DNA from 3 places in the Pseudalkalibacillus sp. Hm43 genome. Region 3 is predicted to be linked to each of the others. Evidence: a T-box and tRNA genes for the amino acid it is inferred to sense, from the RefSeq annotation. Region 3 holds a T-box; the other regions hold tRNA genes.
The links. The T-box of region 3 lies ahead of argS (arginine--tRNA ligase). A T-box ahead of a tRNA ligase gene usually reads a tRNA of that ligase, here a tRNA-Arg.
Positions count from the first base shown of each region.

Region 1: it encodes a tRNA-Arg, which carries the amino acid that the T-box ahead of argS (arginine--tRNA ligase) is inferred to sense. The anticodon was not compared.
Region 2: it encodes a tRNA-Arg, which carries the amino acid that the T-box ahead of argS (arginine--tRNA ligase) is inferred to sense. The anticodon was not compared.

Region 1 covers NZ_CM135129.1:2,428,330-2,433,620, forward strand. The annotation lists gene ACXQIQ_RS12985 (hypothetical protein) at 111-566, shown strand; gene ACXQIQ_RS12990 (helix-turn-helix domain-containing protein) at 634-1,203, opposite strand; gene ACXQIQ_RS12995 (small, acid-soluble spore protein, alpha/beta type) at 1,994-2,191, shown strand; tRNA gene ACXQIQ_RS13000 (tRNA-Arg) at 2,381-2,456, opposite strand; gene ACXQIQ_RS13005 (PhoH family protein) at 2,843-4,240, shown strand; gene ACXQIQ_RS13010 (deoxynucleoside kinase) at 4,438-5,079, shown strand; gene ACXQIQ_RS13015 (deoxynucleoside kinase) at 5,076-5,291, shown strand, end outside.
Region 2 covers NZ_CM135129.1:175,078-180,368, reverse strand. The annotation lists gene prli42 (stressosome-associated protein Prli42) at 1-45, shown strand, start outside; gene ACXQIQ_RS00950 (L,D-transpeptidase) at 127-642, opposite strand; gene ACXQIQ_RS00945 (aromatic acid exporter family protein) at 705-1,661, opposite strand; tRNA gene ACXQIQ_RS00940 (tRNA-Arg) at 1,784-1,858, opposite strand; gene ACXQIQ_RS00935 (BrxA/BrxB family bacilliredoxin) at 1,977-2,411, opposite strand; gene ACXQIQ_RS00930 (metal ABC transporter solute-binding protein, Zn/Mn family) at 2,960-3,922, opposite strand; gene ACXQIQ_RS00925 (lactoylglutathione lyase family protein) at 4,081-4,575, opposite strand; gene ACXQIQ_RS00920 (winged helix-turn-helix transcriptional regulator) at 4,697-5,041, shown strand; gene ACXQIQ_RS00915 (antibiotic biosynthesis monooxygenase family protein) at 5,147-5,291, shown strand, end outside.
Region 3 covers NZ_CM135129.1:2,208,594-2,213,884, reverse strand. The annotation lists gene ACXQIQ_RS11740 (Glu/Leu/Phe/Val family dehydrogenase) at 1-374, shown strand, start outside; gene ACXQIQ_RS11735 (LTA synthase family protein) at 628-2,475, opposite strand; T-box leader at 2,698-2,913, shown strand; gene argS (arginine--tRNA ligase) at 2,963-4,663, shown strand; gene ACXQIQ_RS11725 (VOC family protein) at 4,677-5,087, shown strand; gene ACXQIQ_RS11720 (hypothetical protein) at 5,131-5,291, opposite strand, start outside.

The DNA.
Region 1 (5,291 bases), 220 kb from region 3:
AGTGTAACCAAGCTATTGGAACATGTAAATTTTTTTATTTATTCAAAATTATGAAACGAAAAGGAATCTCTCTACGTCTTTAGACTCGAAAGAAGAAGGAGGGTCAATCTATGTACCGAATCTTCGGAATTCTATCCATCATCTTGATTATTTTGACAGGGTGTGGCTCCACTTCCAGTGGGTCAGGTAGTGAAGAGTCTGACCAAAATGAACCACCTGAGGCTTCCATAACCATTCAAGATAAAGCTGTTTCCTTTCAACAAGGTTCTTATTGCTGGAGCGGCTCTGGTCAAGGCGTGTGTATAGACAAAAGTGGTGCAGTAGATCTTACGGAAGATGTAGAACCAGTAATCGTCCAAGGAAACGAGAGCATCAAAATTTCATATGAACAGGAACCTAGCGAATTATATGTGCGCGTACTGAAAGATGGCAGTGAACATGCAAATATGAAAGATAAATTTGAATTCCAGACGCCTTCAGAGCCTGGAACCTATGTATACGATGTTTTTGCGAAGTGGCGTGAAAAAGGAGATCTCGCCCTTGCATTTAAAATCAAAGTCCAATAATACTTATAAAATGTTTCATGTGGAACAAAAGAAACGTCAACTTCCCTCACTGGGATTTTGACGTTTTTTACTTCATTTTTTGTTTGGGCGGCTTTTTTGCCTTACTTCTCTTTGTTACATCCAAAGATATCGTAATGACACCGATGACCTTACCATTTTTATCCCGGATCGGTTCTCCGTAAACATCATACGTATTTTCCCCTTCTGATAATGGGAAATGGATTTTCTTTCTCATTTTCATGCCGGTATCAATGATTTCCTGTTTGAAAGCCATTATTTCTTTTGTCCCTTTATTATTGGCAATTTCATCATCACGTTTTCCGAGTATATTCATGGACTCAAAATCTTCATGAGGATTGAAGATCCATACGTATTCCAGGTCTAAATTACAATAGGCAATCACCATCTGGGAATTACGAAGCATCAGTAAAAAAGATGGTTCCTCATATTGATCGTTGAAAAAAGTAGAAGGATTGACTCCAAGCGCAGTCGATATTTTCTTAGCGACTTCCATACTTGGATTACGGGTTCCTTTTTCAATTTGTGCATAGTACGATCGATCGATGAAACACTGTGTTGCCACTTGTTCTTGTGTATAGCCTTTTTGTTTTCTGGCTTGTATGAGCCATTCTCTCATCCAAATCCCCCCGATTTGTTGCAAACAGCCACTTTTAAATTTTTCTGAAGTATAAGACTATCAATGTATAGTAAGAAAGCTACAAATCCAAATAAATGTGAAGGGATGTGTGAATAATGGTGCCAATCCAACCTTTTATGAAGAAACCAATGTTCTTGCCTTTTGCCTGGTTACAATTGGTCTTAGAAGGAAACTCCATGAGCACATACCTGCTTACGAAGCATTCCCTGACTTTGTGGCAGAAATGCCACCCATGTATTTATAATTACTTGCAAAATGTTGTCGACCCTAACAATATGTTGGAAATGTATAGAACGGAAATTATCTTACAGGAGCACAATCATATTGAAATCATGATGACAAACGGTGAACTGATCTTACATTTTAAGTTACAGTTTTGTCAGAATGATTGGTATATCGACCTTCATGGTCTCAAGCAATACTTGAATGATGAATGTATCTCCTGCCTGGAGCATTAATTATCATTTCCGAGCCTTTGTAAACTATGTTTCTTTTTGATAATCATTGAATTACTACGCCCATAAAGATGTAGTATAAAACAATTGTAGCAAGAAAGCGCAAAAGTACATGTGGCTTATAGCCACATGTACTTTTTTATCAACATATTATTATAAAGCCATTCTAGCTTTGTCTAAAGCCCTTATACCTCTATTTAACCAATTTCCTTAATTTACCTATTTCGATTCTAGTATAAAAATATTCGGGCTATTCATACTAACCTCAAGTGGTAAATACCTCCACTGATTTTAAAGGAATAGAGGTGAGTGACATGGCTCAAAACAACAATCAATTAGTAGTAGCAGGTGCTCAAGCAGCAATCAACGCTATGAAGACTGAAATCGCTTCTGAGTTCGGAGTACAACTTGGACCAGACACTAGTTCTCGCCAAAACGGATCTGTTGGTGGAGAAATCACTAAGCGTCTTGTACAACAAGCTCAAGCACAACTTGGTGGTGGCCGTTACTAATCGTAAGGGTACTTACTAAGCCTCTTCTTGGCAAAAAGGTTTCCTCTAAATAGGAGGAAGCCTTTTTATTTGTTGGAGATGTCCATTTCACCAACAGTGTAATTTATAATGAGTTCATTTAAGGATAGGAAATAATAATGAGATAGGAAAATTTACAAGTAAAATGAGGGGCGATAAGTAAAAAGGATATGGCGGCCCCGGCAGGAATCGAACCTGCGACGCACGGTTTAGGAAACCGACGCTCTATCCTCTGAGCTACGGGGCCACATTGAAGACATTTTCTATTATAATGATTCGAGGTGTTCTCGTAAATATATCACAGAAAATCCCCATAGCCACTAATGAAAAGGACAAAATGCACATATATATGTCATATACCATGCGATACCTTTAATTCGGTTCTTATAATTGGAATAATTTACTCAATAAATGTTCAAATGAATCAATACCGAAATACCAATTGTCTCATATGATATATGGAAAGCTGGTATCCGCAGAGGGAATGATGATGTTTTCATGATTCCTTTGGTACAAATTCACCATATTCTATACATTTCCATGAGTAATTAGCCGATATTAAAGGTAAAGATAGGTATAAAATCGAATATGTAATCATGCGTATACTAGTCATTCTCGAGAGGGGTTGGATCCTTGAACAAGATCTATATCTTGGACACAAATGTTATTTTACATGACCCTGCTTCCATTTTTAAATATGCAGGGAATGATGTTGTCATCCCAGCTGTCGTCGTAGAAGAAATTGACTCAAAGAAAAGGTTGCAGGATGAGGTTGGTCGAAATGCTCGGGAATTTGGCCGACAGTACAAGACGTTACGCGAAAAGTACAAAGACCGCTTACAAGAACCTTTCCAACTTGATCACGGAGGTACTTTGGTCATCGAGCTGAATCATCGTTCTTTCGAAAACATCAAGAGCATCTTCAACCAGGATTCAAATGATAATCGGATTTTGGCTGTTGCGGTTAATATTGCCCTCGAACAAACCCAAAGGGATATCATACTCGTTTCCAATGATATCTTATTGATTGCGAAAGCGGATGCGCTCAAGAAATCGTTGAGTACACCGAATTTCACTGCACAATTATATGAAAACGATCGTCTCGTTGAGAGCTCCCTCACGATTCATAAGGGTTACCACGAGCTTCATGTTTCCCCTGAATTCATTGATGCATTTCATGCGGACCATGAACTTCCTCTTTCCAAACTTACCGACTATCTTCAAACGGATGTACATCCACAAGATTTCCTATTGATGAAAAGCAATGCAGGTACGAACCAATCCGCTTTAGGACGGGTTGTCAAAAAAAGAAATGAACTGGTTTGCAAGCCATTATTCCAGACCGATGATGATTCATTCGTATGGGGATTACGTCCGAAGAATGTTGAACAACGGATGTTTCTGGAGTTGCTCCTAGACCCAAAAGTGGAAATGGTATGTGCCATCGGGAAAGCCGGTACTGGTAAAACGTTGCTGGCCCTTGCGGCGGCATTGCACGAGACCCAGGACATGAAGCACTATACGAAGATTACCGTCGCTCGACCGATTGTTCCGATGGGGAAAGATATCGGATATCTGCCTGGAGAGAAAGATGAGAAACTCCGTCCATGGATGCAGCCGATTTTTGATAACCTGGAACAATTATTCAATATCGACCCGGAATCCAATAAGAAGAATGATAAAAACGGCTCCGTGCCAAGAATTGAAAAAGAAATTGAACTTTTGAATATGGAAATTGAAGCACTCACCTATATTAGAGGACGAAGCATCCCGAATCAGTTCATCATCATCGATGAAGCGCAGAACCTTACGAAACATGAAGTAAAGACAATCGTAAGCCGCGCCGGGAAAGGGACGAAGATCGTACTTGTCGGTGACCCTGATCAAATCGACCATCCTTATCTCGATTCGGTCAACAATGGTCTTACCTATACGATCGAGCGCTTGAAGTCTGAAGAAGAAATTGGCATCATCCGTTTGTCCCGTACAGAACGATCGAACCTTGCGGAAAAAGCGGCTCGTCACCTCTAGTTCACGAGAGCGCTCTAAGTGCCTGATATCCTTCAATGGAAGGGTTCATCCCCTTGTCATATAAGCCACATGAAGATGTGATTTACACGAAGATATCGGGCACTTTTTTGCGTCCGTTTTTTCCAAATGAACCTGTCGATTTATGTCACCGTGTGGTACAATGGTATTTGTCTATTTCGTACATAGGAGGCACTTTTATGGATAATACTCCCTTCATCGCGGTGGAAGGTCCTATCGGTGTCGGAAAAACATCTTTAGCCAAAGCGATCAGCGATCGATACAATTATCATCTACTGAAAGAAATCGTTGAAGAGAACCCATTTCTCGGTAAGTTCTACGATGATATCGAAGAGTGGAGCTTCCAGACAGAAATGTTTTTCCTCTGCAATCGATTCAAGCAGCTTGAGGATATCGATCGATTATACTTACAACATACATTACCTGTCGTTTCTGACTACCATATTTTCAAGAACCGTATATTTGCTATGCGTACATTGAAGGATGTGCACTTTCAAAAGTATATGCAAATTTTCGAGATCCTGACGAAGGACATGCCTTCACCCAACATGGTGATTTATTTGAAGGCCAGTCTTGAAACGTTGCTGAAACGCATTTCACTTCGTGGAAGAGACATTGAAAAAAATATCGATCCGGATTACTTGAAGCAGTTGTCTTCGGATTATGATATCTTCATGTATCAGTTCCAGAAGCTCCACCCGGAAATCCCTGTTTTGACAATTGATGGTGACCAGGTCGATTTCGTACAAAACCCAGAACAGCTCGAAGACATACTCAGAACTGTCCAAGATACTTTTCGGAAAAAGGAAGTGAAACAATGAGCATCCATGACAAATACAAAATTCCCAAAAACGCGGTCATCACAGTTGCCGGAACGGTCGGTGTCGGTAAATCGACCATGACGAAAGCGATCGCGGAAAAACTGGGCTTCGATACATCTATGGAAAAGGTCGATACTAACCCGTATCTGGACAAGTTCTATCATGATTTCGAACGCTGGAGTTTCCATCTACAAATTTATTTCCTTGCAGAA
Region 2 (5,291 bases), 1.7 Mb from region 3:
ACGATGGTCGTCTCACTCTTGGCGAATGTTGCACTGATGTTCTAGATACTAGAAAAGGCGGGGAAATGTGATTACCGTAGCTGTGACTTCGGTATCCTTTTCCCGCCTTTTTTCATGACGAATCGGTTATTCGATTAAATGGCGTTCTTTTGCGAGTTCTTCAAAGGATGTGTCATGATCGACGATTAACACTTTCGTACCTAAAGGAACGTGATCGAAGAGCCATTGGATATCGTTCTCGTAAAATCTCACACAACCTGCAGTGATGAATTTCCCGATGACTTCTGGGTTGTTCGTGCCGTGAAGTCCGTATATGCGACCGTCCGTCCCTTCAGCGTCAAAGCCGATCCATCTTGACCCAAGCGGGTTTTCCGGATCTCCGCCAGGGATGTCTTTTTTACGATAATAAGGATCCTTCGCTTTGACGACGATCGTGAATTCCCCCTCGGGTGTGAGCCCATTGAATCTCCCTGTGGCGACTTGCCCTTCCCTTTCAATTTTCCCATCATCAATATAGGCATACGTATTATCGGCTTTATTGACGATCACATAAGGATCACCCGGAAGTGGATTGAGTCCGAGTGGCCAGATCGGAGACGCCACGAATAAAAAAGAAGCTAGAAACAGTGTGAATGATGCCATAACGCCATAACCTCCTGAAATAGTCGCTTTCAGGTTATTTTGCGTTGAATGGCTCATGATTATCACACGTCTCTAGCTTTAAAATACCTTTTCAGGATCAGATATTGTTCCATTTCGGTCAGGAAGTAATGGAGCGCTGAACGCGTCTCAAATTCCGATCGGTCTTTTGGTAGGTCCATCTCTCGGAATGCTTCCCTCATCCCTTCTAATTCATCCAGATAAATTTGTGCTGTATTCCCAGGATGGATCGCATCTGCGATATCATCCAGAAAGTCAGCGATACGGAAGTTCTGAACGTAGGTGTGGTCTATAGCAGTGATGATTGGCATGACCCTTCCGAGGATTTCGTACTGCTTTTCCCTCATTTTAAAATAATTGTAATATTGGTCTTCATGTCGGGTGAGATGGTTCTCGACGTTCCGGAACGCAAGACTCTTCGCCTTTTGGATGATTTCATCCGCTTCGACGATCTCTTTTCCATCCCAATCGCTTTTGCCTTCTCTTAAGAATGAGGCGATCTCTTTAAGGATTATCTCGAATTTCGACTCAAGCTCTCCCTGGTATTTCTTCAACTGTTTTTCCATGCTCGGCATGTACAAGTTCATGACTAACGCCATACCGATTCCGATGACGATGATGCCCAGTTCATTCCATACGATTGCCCATGTAAAATCTTGAATGACCAGGAAGTGTAGGATGATGACCGAGCTTGTGATGACGCCTTCCTTCAATTTGAGTGCGACCATCGTTGGTATGAAAACGAGCAACAGAAGCCCAAGGACCAACGGATGATACGAAATCCCTTCAAAGAAGATGAAAGCGAAAAGAATCCCGACCAGACAGGCGGCAAAACGCTCCCAGGAACTGACGATCGATTTCTTTTTCGTTACCTTGATGCAAAGGATGGCAAGGATTCCTGCTGATATGTAAAATTCCAGATTGAAAGCTTGTGCGATGAGAATCGCTATGGGAGCTGCGATTGCAGTCTTGATGGTCCGATACCCAATTTGAAATTTCATGGGTTACCCCTTCCTCCTGAACGAAAATCTTTCATTAATCATCGTGCCCAAAAATCCGATAAAGGTCAAACAAAAACAAAAAAACTCCGCTTTCGCTAAGCAGAGTTTGAATAGTCAATGAATGGCGCGCCCACCAGGATTCGAACCCAGAATACGAGAGCCGAAATCTCGTGTGATATCCATTTCACTATGGACGCAAATTGTTATGTGGTGACAGAAATTAATTTTATCGGAAGTCGATAGGATTGTCAACAGTGTTTTTAATGGAAAAAAGAACGTCATCCCTTGGGTGGGCTGACGTTCTGAATTGATCGATTAGCAATGTTCTTTGAAGGCTGCCTGAAGCTTTTCGACAACCTCGATCGGCTCTGAACCTTCGATTTCATGACGTTCAATCATCGTCAACAACTTGCCGTCTTTTAGTAGTGCGAATGACGGTGATGAAGGCGGGTAGCCTGTAAAGTAAGATCTTGCTTTTTCCGTCGCTTCTTTATCTTGTCCAGCGAAAACTGTTACCGTATGCTCTGGTTTCACTTCGCTCTTGTGCAGTGCATAATTGGCTGCTGGTCGTGCGATTCCACCTGCACATCCACAAACCGAGTTCACGAGTACGAGCGTCGTTCCTTCTTTCGTTAGAGCTGTATCGACTTCATCTGGAGTCGTCAGCTCCTGGAAACCTGCCTCTTTCGCTTCGTTACGGGCCGTTACGACGACATCATTCATGAAGAAGTTGAAATTCATATTACTCATAATCCAACACACCCTTTCCATATCCCTCTTAATCCTATTTTATTCTGAATCAGGGTTGGAGCGCAAATTTGTGGATTCAATATGACGACTCATACTTATGTATGAGTCCTCCTTTTTGGATCTTTGGTTTTTCGGGTACTCATAGAGATCTATTCATCCCTATAAAATGAAAAAACCATCAATGATGGTTTTGAATAGGGTCTATTCGTCCCTAAGAAGGGCAAAAACCGCTGATGATGGGAATGAATAAGGGCTATTCATCCCTATGAACGCAGAAATCAGTCTTGGTGGTAATGAATACGAGGGATTGGGCTTAGATCCTTCCCTGAAAACAACAGAACAGCTAGTTTGAGGGCAGGATAACCGCTCTACCCGCAGGAAATCCCCCTAAAACCCGATTTTCGTGCATGATATCACCTAGATCTGCGCAAAAAAAGAAAGCAAGCACGAGGCTCACTTTGAAAGGGGGTTAGGGGGTATAGAGGTGTTGTATTGGTTATATACCCCGCTGTCAAATTTTAAAACTAATTTCCAGGATTTTTTTGTAATTAATTTAGTGCTTTTTTCAGTGTCTGGACATTTTCTCTCATAATGCTCATATAATCTTCTCCAGCATCTAGCTGTTCTTCAGTCAGTGACTCCAAATTGCTCAAATAGAGCACTTCTGCATCCACTTCTTTACGGATCATTTCAGCGACATCCGAAGTGAAGTTTTTCTCGAAGATGATATAGCGGACATCATGTTCTCGGGCATAATCGATGATTTTTTGTGCTTCTTTCTGAGTTGGTTCGTGCGACGGGGACAAGCCGGAAATGGAAATCTGCTTCAAGCCGTACCGCTCTTCCCACTTCCCATAGGCACTATGGGCGACGATGAATTCTTTTCGTTCCGCTTCCTCTGCTACTTTTTCAAACTGTCCGTCCAGCTCTTGCAGATCCTTTTTCAAAGTGCCGAAATTCGCTTCGATTTCATCTTTCAACTCAGGGCGTAGCTCGATGATTTCATGCTTAATCGTATCAGCCATCTGAATCGCTTGAACGGGATCAAGCCAGAAGTGTGGATCTTCACCCTCATGAGCATGTTCATCATGTTCGCCTTCATGCTCACCTTCATCATGATCACTATGGTCCTCATGGGCATCCTCGCCCTCTTCACCAGCATGAATATTTTCCGATGCTTTCACGAATACGACATCCTGTTCATCCAGGGAGTTTTTCGCTTTATCAATAAAACCTTCGAACCCTGCGCCGTTATAGATCAACATATCCGATTCAGCAATTTTAATCAGTTCTTTCGTTGTCGGCTCATACGTATGTCCATCCGCACCTGGCGGAATGATCGATTGAACGTCTACGTGCTCCCCACCGATCCGCTCAGCAAAATATTGCAACGGATAGATGGACGTATAAATTTTCAATTGAGATCCTTGTTCTTTTTCCGCGTCTGAGCCATCAGGACTGCATCCGGCAATCAACATCGAGAACAAGAGTATGATCGTGAATAATCTCAATGGTACTTCCCCTTTCGTCTCTTTCCAATTACTATTTAAAATAAAAGCATTCTCTATTATATCGTAACCATTCCGATTTTCAAGCGTTAGACAAGCTATTTCTTTTTCCAATGTAAAAAAAACAGGATGACCATGCAGTCACCCTGTCTTTCCTATTCTTAATATGCACCTTGTGAATACGTCAATTCGTAGCTGTGTGTGTAAATCTCGAAAATGTTACCGAATGGATCTTCCACGTAAACCATCTTATAAGGCTTTTCACCTGGATAGTATTCGCGAATCGGCATCCGTTGCTTTCCGCCGTATTCTTTGATTTTCTCCACAATTCCTTCGATATCAGGATCCTGGATACAGAAGTGGAACAACCCAGTTTTCCAATATTCGAAGTTGTTTTCAGGATTTTCGTTGTGTGGAAACTCGAATAGCTCAACGCCAATCTTGTCTCCAGTCGCTAAATGGGCAATACGGAACTTCTCCCAATCATTCCCGAATACGTCGCGGCACATTTGTCCAATTGGCGTATCATCGTTCAGAACCTCGGATGGTTCCATAATGACATACCAACCAAAGACTTCTTTATAAAATTTGACTGCCTCTTCAAGGTTCGGTACAGACAATCCGATATGTGAAAATGTTCTTGGATATGGGTACATTTCAATTCCCTCCTAGTTATCTTTTGACATTGATTATTATAAATCAGTAAGATTCGTTTATGTAAGAATGCACTTTTTTGTGAGAAACTAACCTTAAGGTAAGTAAGGAGTGGAATAATACATGAAAAATTCTGTTCAAGTCGATGATCAAGGGAAACTGAAATGTGCAATCGAATATACATTGAACAAAATCGGCGGCAAGTGGAAAACGGTCATCTTATGGCACCTTGGAGTCGAAGGAACCTATCGTTATAACGAATTGAGACGGCTACTTCCCGGTGTGACACATAAAGTTTTGACAGAACAGTTGAAGGAATTGGAGCAGGATGGACTGATCACTCGAAAGCAATATGATGAGATTCCACCAAGAGTCGAATACTCCATGACGGATAAAGGAATGACCCTCATGCCCATACTCCATGAAATGCATCGCTGGGGAACCGATAACGGCGAAGACTTCTGTTGATGAGGAATAATGTAATGATAGATGAACGACACCGTTCACCTTTTTATTTACAAAGAGCGGCCTTCGGATTACGCTTGAAGTATCTAATCTAAAGGGGTGTCTGAAGTGGAAAATTCGAATTTCGCCATTGCTCTATATCAACCTAAAGAGGGAAAAGAAGAAGAACTGCTGAAGATCATTGAAGGTCACACACCACTATTACGGCGTGAAGGCTTGATTACCGATTTCCAACCTTTGCTGCTCAAAAGTG
Region 3 (5,291 bases):
GTGATAATGCAGAGGGGATCAAAGCGAAAATAGTGGCAGAAGCTGCAAACGGACCGACGACACCGCAAGGAAATAAAATCTTAGAGGATAAGGGAGTCTTCGTTATTCCTGATATCCTGTGTAATGCAGGCGGGGTGACGGTCTCCTATTTCGAGTGGGTGCAGAATGCTATGCACTACTCCTGGAAAGAAAGCGAAGTTATTGAAAAGCTCGAAGAGAAAATGGAGGAAGCGTTTAAAGCCGTTTACGATATGAGAAACGCTAAAAGTGTGAAAATGCGGGAAGCAGCTTATCTCGTCGGCGTAGGTAGGCTCGCCAAAGCGATGATCGCAAGAGGATGGATTAAAAACTGGGAAATGCCCATTGATTGTTAAAAGATGTGGCTGACATCAAAAGGAGGGTTGAACCGTCCTTTTGGTGTCAGCTTTTTTCATTCTGGCTTATAATTTCAGGATTTGGTTTATAAATTCTGATTTTGGCTTATAATTTCCGATTTCGGCCTATAATTGCTCATTTTGGATTAAAATCTCTGAAATGGGCTTATAACCACTGAAACCGGTGAGCGAGATTAAAAAAGAACAGAGCCGACTAGTCTATGTCGAGCTCTGTTCATTATGGTTCAGTTTCTTATTCAATGGCAAAATTCGAAAATCGTAGTAAATCCCCGTAAATCAAACTGTCTGACAAGTCCAGTTCTTTCAACTGATCCTTGGCTTCCTGACATGATTCAACAGACACTTCTTTTCCACTTTCACGTTCATAGCACATGTCCGATGTCCATACATATCTGTCTGTTACGACACTTCGATCTCGAAAGACTGCAATATCTTCATGTTCATCTGAGAAAAGATCCGTACCAAAGTGGATGCCCTGATCCTCAATGCCGAGCAAGTTGAGAATCGTCGGTTTCAAATCGATCTGACCAGAGACGCGAGAAATCGTCTCTCCATCCATGCCAGGGATATGGATGATCAATGGCACGCGTTGCAATTGAACATTATCGAACGGGCTGATTTCATCCACGCCCAATACTTGAGCCATCGCCTTATCATGCCGTTCGGAAATACCATAATGGTCTCCATAAATGATGATGATCGAGTCCTCATACAGGTTCTCTTTTTTCAACTGATCAATGAATTGTTTAATCGCCTGATCCGTATAATTTACGGTTACTGGATATTGATCTACGATTGGATCATTCGTTTGAAAAGTTGGAATCGCCTGATCTTCATCATGATACTTATATGGATGATGATTGGTCAGCGTAATGAATCTCGCATAGAAAGGTTGTGGCATTTCTTTCAAGTACGCCATCGACTGTTCGAAGAAAGGCTTATCCTTCAAACCGTAGTTGATTTGATTGTTTTCGTTGATGGAGTAGTACTCCTCAGAAATGAACTCGTCATAGCCCATCGTGTTGTACATGATGTCCCGGTTCCAAAAGCTTTTGTTGTTTCCATGGAACACCGCACTATGATAGTCATGGTCCTCTATGATCTCAGGGGTTGCGTAATATTCGTTCAGAGGATGCGTTTGGAAGACAGCCCCTCTGGGCAACGGGTATAAGGAATTATCCAACAGGAATTCCGAATCGGATGTTTTTCCTTGTCCAGTCTGATGGTAAAAGTTTTCGAAATAGTAGCTTTCCTGGATGAAATCGTTCAAGAAAGGGGTGATTTCTTTACCGCCAACTTCTCGACCGATGACGAATTGCTGCGTCGACTCCATCGAGATCAAAATGACATTTTTACCTTCTGCAATTCCGAATAGCTCCTCGTTTGCAGGAACTTTTTTCTGATCCGTATAGTTCCTTACTTCTACGACATCAACATTATCAGCGAGTGCTTTTTGGGCAGTCGTTTTGGATTGGAGAAGAAGGTCGTATATATGAAAATTGTACGTACCGAGATTCTTCACGAGCAATTCACGATCGAACGTACGCGTCAGAAGTTGTGGGCGTTCCGATTCGGCAAGGGTCAAATTGACCGTTAAGAATATGGAAGCCACTGCAAGAAGCTTGACTAAACTACGCTTCGTATAGCTGGAAGGCTTAAGGAACCCTTTCTTTACAAAATAAAAGATCAAAATAATGTCTAAGAAGAAAAAGATGTCGTACCAATACGTTTGGGCGATCAAACTGTTTCCGATATCGCCGACGTTATTCGTTTGAAATAACACGGGTACGGTGATGAAGTCATTGAAGAATCGATAATACAATGTGTTGGCATAGAGTACGATCGAAAAGATGAGCGCGATAATCCACGTCGTTCGATTATGGAATCTTTTTGGGAAGAAATAAATGAGTGCTAAAGTGAATAAGACAGAACTTAGAGGATTGATGATCAGAATCAATTCTTGTTTCCAGTTCATCGTAGGTAAATTGAAGCTTAATTTATAAACGAGATATGTTTTGATCCATAACAGTAATGCGGTAAAAGCAAAGCTGTTTTGATACCAGCGTTCTCTTTCTTTCATGAAAGCTACCTCCCAGTTGCCAGTGACATCTATGTGAATGGGTATTCACTGTATAGACGAACAAGAACGAATAAAGTTCCAAGAACATTTCAATCATTTTCCATGATAGCAAAATTCCATCATATGGAAAAGTTCGGTACCCATCCTGATTACCTTTATCCATTTTCTATACCCGTTGGTGTTGCGTATTACGCAAAATCTGACTATAATGATTAAAAATTACCAAATTTGATGATGAGGAGAGTAAATGTCAAGGTTCATCGAAGCGAGCTGGAGTTGGTGGAAGTCCAGCATGACCCTGTCATTGAAACGCACCTCTGAAAAGCTCGTCCGAAAACAAAGTAGGATGGGACGCACCCTGGCGTTAAAGGGGCTCAAGCAGGTCCAATTTCAGAATTGGACAATTAGAGTGGTACCGCGGGAATTCTCGTCTCTCAATATGATTGAGAGGCGTTTTTTATTTGTCATAGAAAAGGGAGTGGAAGATGTGACGATTCAAGATTATACAGCTAAACAACTAAAGACAGTGATCGAGGACAAAACGGTGGAGGAGATCAAGCGACTATTGGAAATCCCTCCAAATCGTTCGATGGGAGATCTGGCTTTTCCTTGCTTCATCCTAGCCAAACAATGGAGAAAATCCCCTGTCCACATCGCAAAAGAGCTTGAGGAGAAGCTGGGAGGCTCAGAAGCATTTGATACCATCAAGGCTGAAGGCCCTTATTTGAATGTATTTTTACCAAAGAAAACCGTAACCACAGAGGTCATAAACGAGGTGCTATCGAAAGGCTCGAATTACGGAAATGCCCCAGTACAAGATAAAGGATCGGTTCCGATGGATTTATCCTCTCCGAATATTGCCAAGCCTTTCTCGATGGGACACCTGCGTTCAACTGTCATCGGAAACGCGATTGCTAATCTAGCTGAGAAGAACGGTTATTCACCGGTCCGAATCAATCACTTGGGAGACTGGGGAACACAGTTCGGAAAGCTGATGACAGCCTATGAAAAATGGGGCGATGAACAAGCAGTCAAGCAAAGCCCGATCAAAGAGTTGAATGCACTATACGTCGAATTTCATGAAAAAGCGAAAGAGGACCCGAGCCTGGATGATGAAGGAAGAGCATGGTTCAAAAAGCTCGAGGACGGTGACGTCGAAGCGACGAAGCTCTGGAAATGGTTCCGAGATGAGTCACTAAAGGAATTCCAGAAAATCTATGACTTGTTGGGCGTTTCCTTCGACTCTTACCATGGAGAATCTTTTTACAACGATAAAATGCAGGCAGTCGCAGATGAATTGATCGAGAAAAAACTTCTCGTTGAGTCCGAAGGAGCGATGGTCGTCGATCTCTCCGATTTCGATCTTCCACCCGCATTGATCAAAAAGAAAGACGGAGCTTCCCTATATGCAACCCGGGATTTGGCTGCGGCACACTACCGGAAGAATACGTATGACTTTGTAGAATCGCTCTATATTGTCGGTCACGAGCAATCCCTCCATTTTGAACAGGTCAAAAAAGTGCTTCTGAAGCTAGGATACGAGTGGGCGGACGATATGAAGCACATTCCGTTCGGGATGATCTTGCAGGACGGAAAGAAGATGTCGACACGAAAAGGAAAGACGGTGTTGCTTGAAGAAGTATTGAAGCAGACCATCGAGCGGGCTAAAGAAAACATTGAGACTAAGAACCCGAGTCTCGAAAACAAAGAGGCTGTTGCGGAGATGGTCGGTGTCGGTGCGGTCATTTTCAATGACTTGAGACAATCGCGTTTGAATGATGTCGAGTTCGACATTGAACAGATGCTTCGCTTTGAAGGGGAGACGGGTCCTTATATCCAGTACACTTACGCAAGAGCATGTACTTTATTGGATAAAGGCGAATGGAAGGATATGAATGGTCATGGTGCGCCATATAATGTAGAAGAGCCGTACTTATGGGATCTTGTCCTTACGTTGGAGAAATTCCCGGGAGTAATCGAACGAGCCTACAAGGAATATGAACCCTCCATCCTTTCTCGATATCTCATCGAGTTGGCCCGTTACTTCAACCAATACTATGGAAAAGTTCGTATCCTATCAGGTACAGCTGAAGAACAATCAGGACGACTTCATTTAGTGAAAGTTGTCACTGTCGTATTGGAAGAAGGATTACGTCTGCTCGGCATAAAGGCACCGGAGAAAATGTAAAGAGGTGACCGAATTGAACCATAAGAAAAAGAAAGGTCTGATCCACCATATCGAACTGTATGTGTCCGACCTTCAGAAGTCGTTGGATTTCTGGGACTGGCTGCTCTCGGAGCTGGGATATTCCGAATATCAGAAGTGGGAGCAAGGAAAGAGTTATAAATTATCCGATTCGTATCTCGTGTTCGTCCAGACCGAGAAGAAGTATATGGATGTCCCATACCACAGATGCCGTGTCGGGTTGAATCACCTGGCGTTTCATGCAGAAAGCAGGGAACATGTGGATCAACTGACAAAAGCATTGAAGAAAAAAGGGATCGAGATCCTTTATGAAGATCGTCATCCGTATGCAGGTGGAATTAATTATTACGCCGTCTATTTCGAAGACCCTGACAGAATCAAGGTTGAGATTGTAGCACCACAATAATGGACATAGAAGAGGCTGAACCGTTGCGGTTCAGCCTTTCAGTTTATTGCATGGGTGCCATCATTACAGTCCAAATATCTTTTTGTTGATCCCTGATAAGTTGAAAGCTCTTTCGATTTTCGCCTTGTGGTCCCCATGCCACCCGAGCTCTTGGGTTGCCAGTGTCATGTTTGAGGTAGATGATCTCAAACCGATCGACTTGTT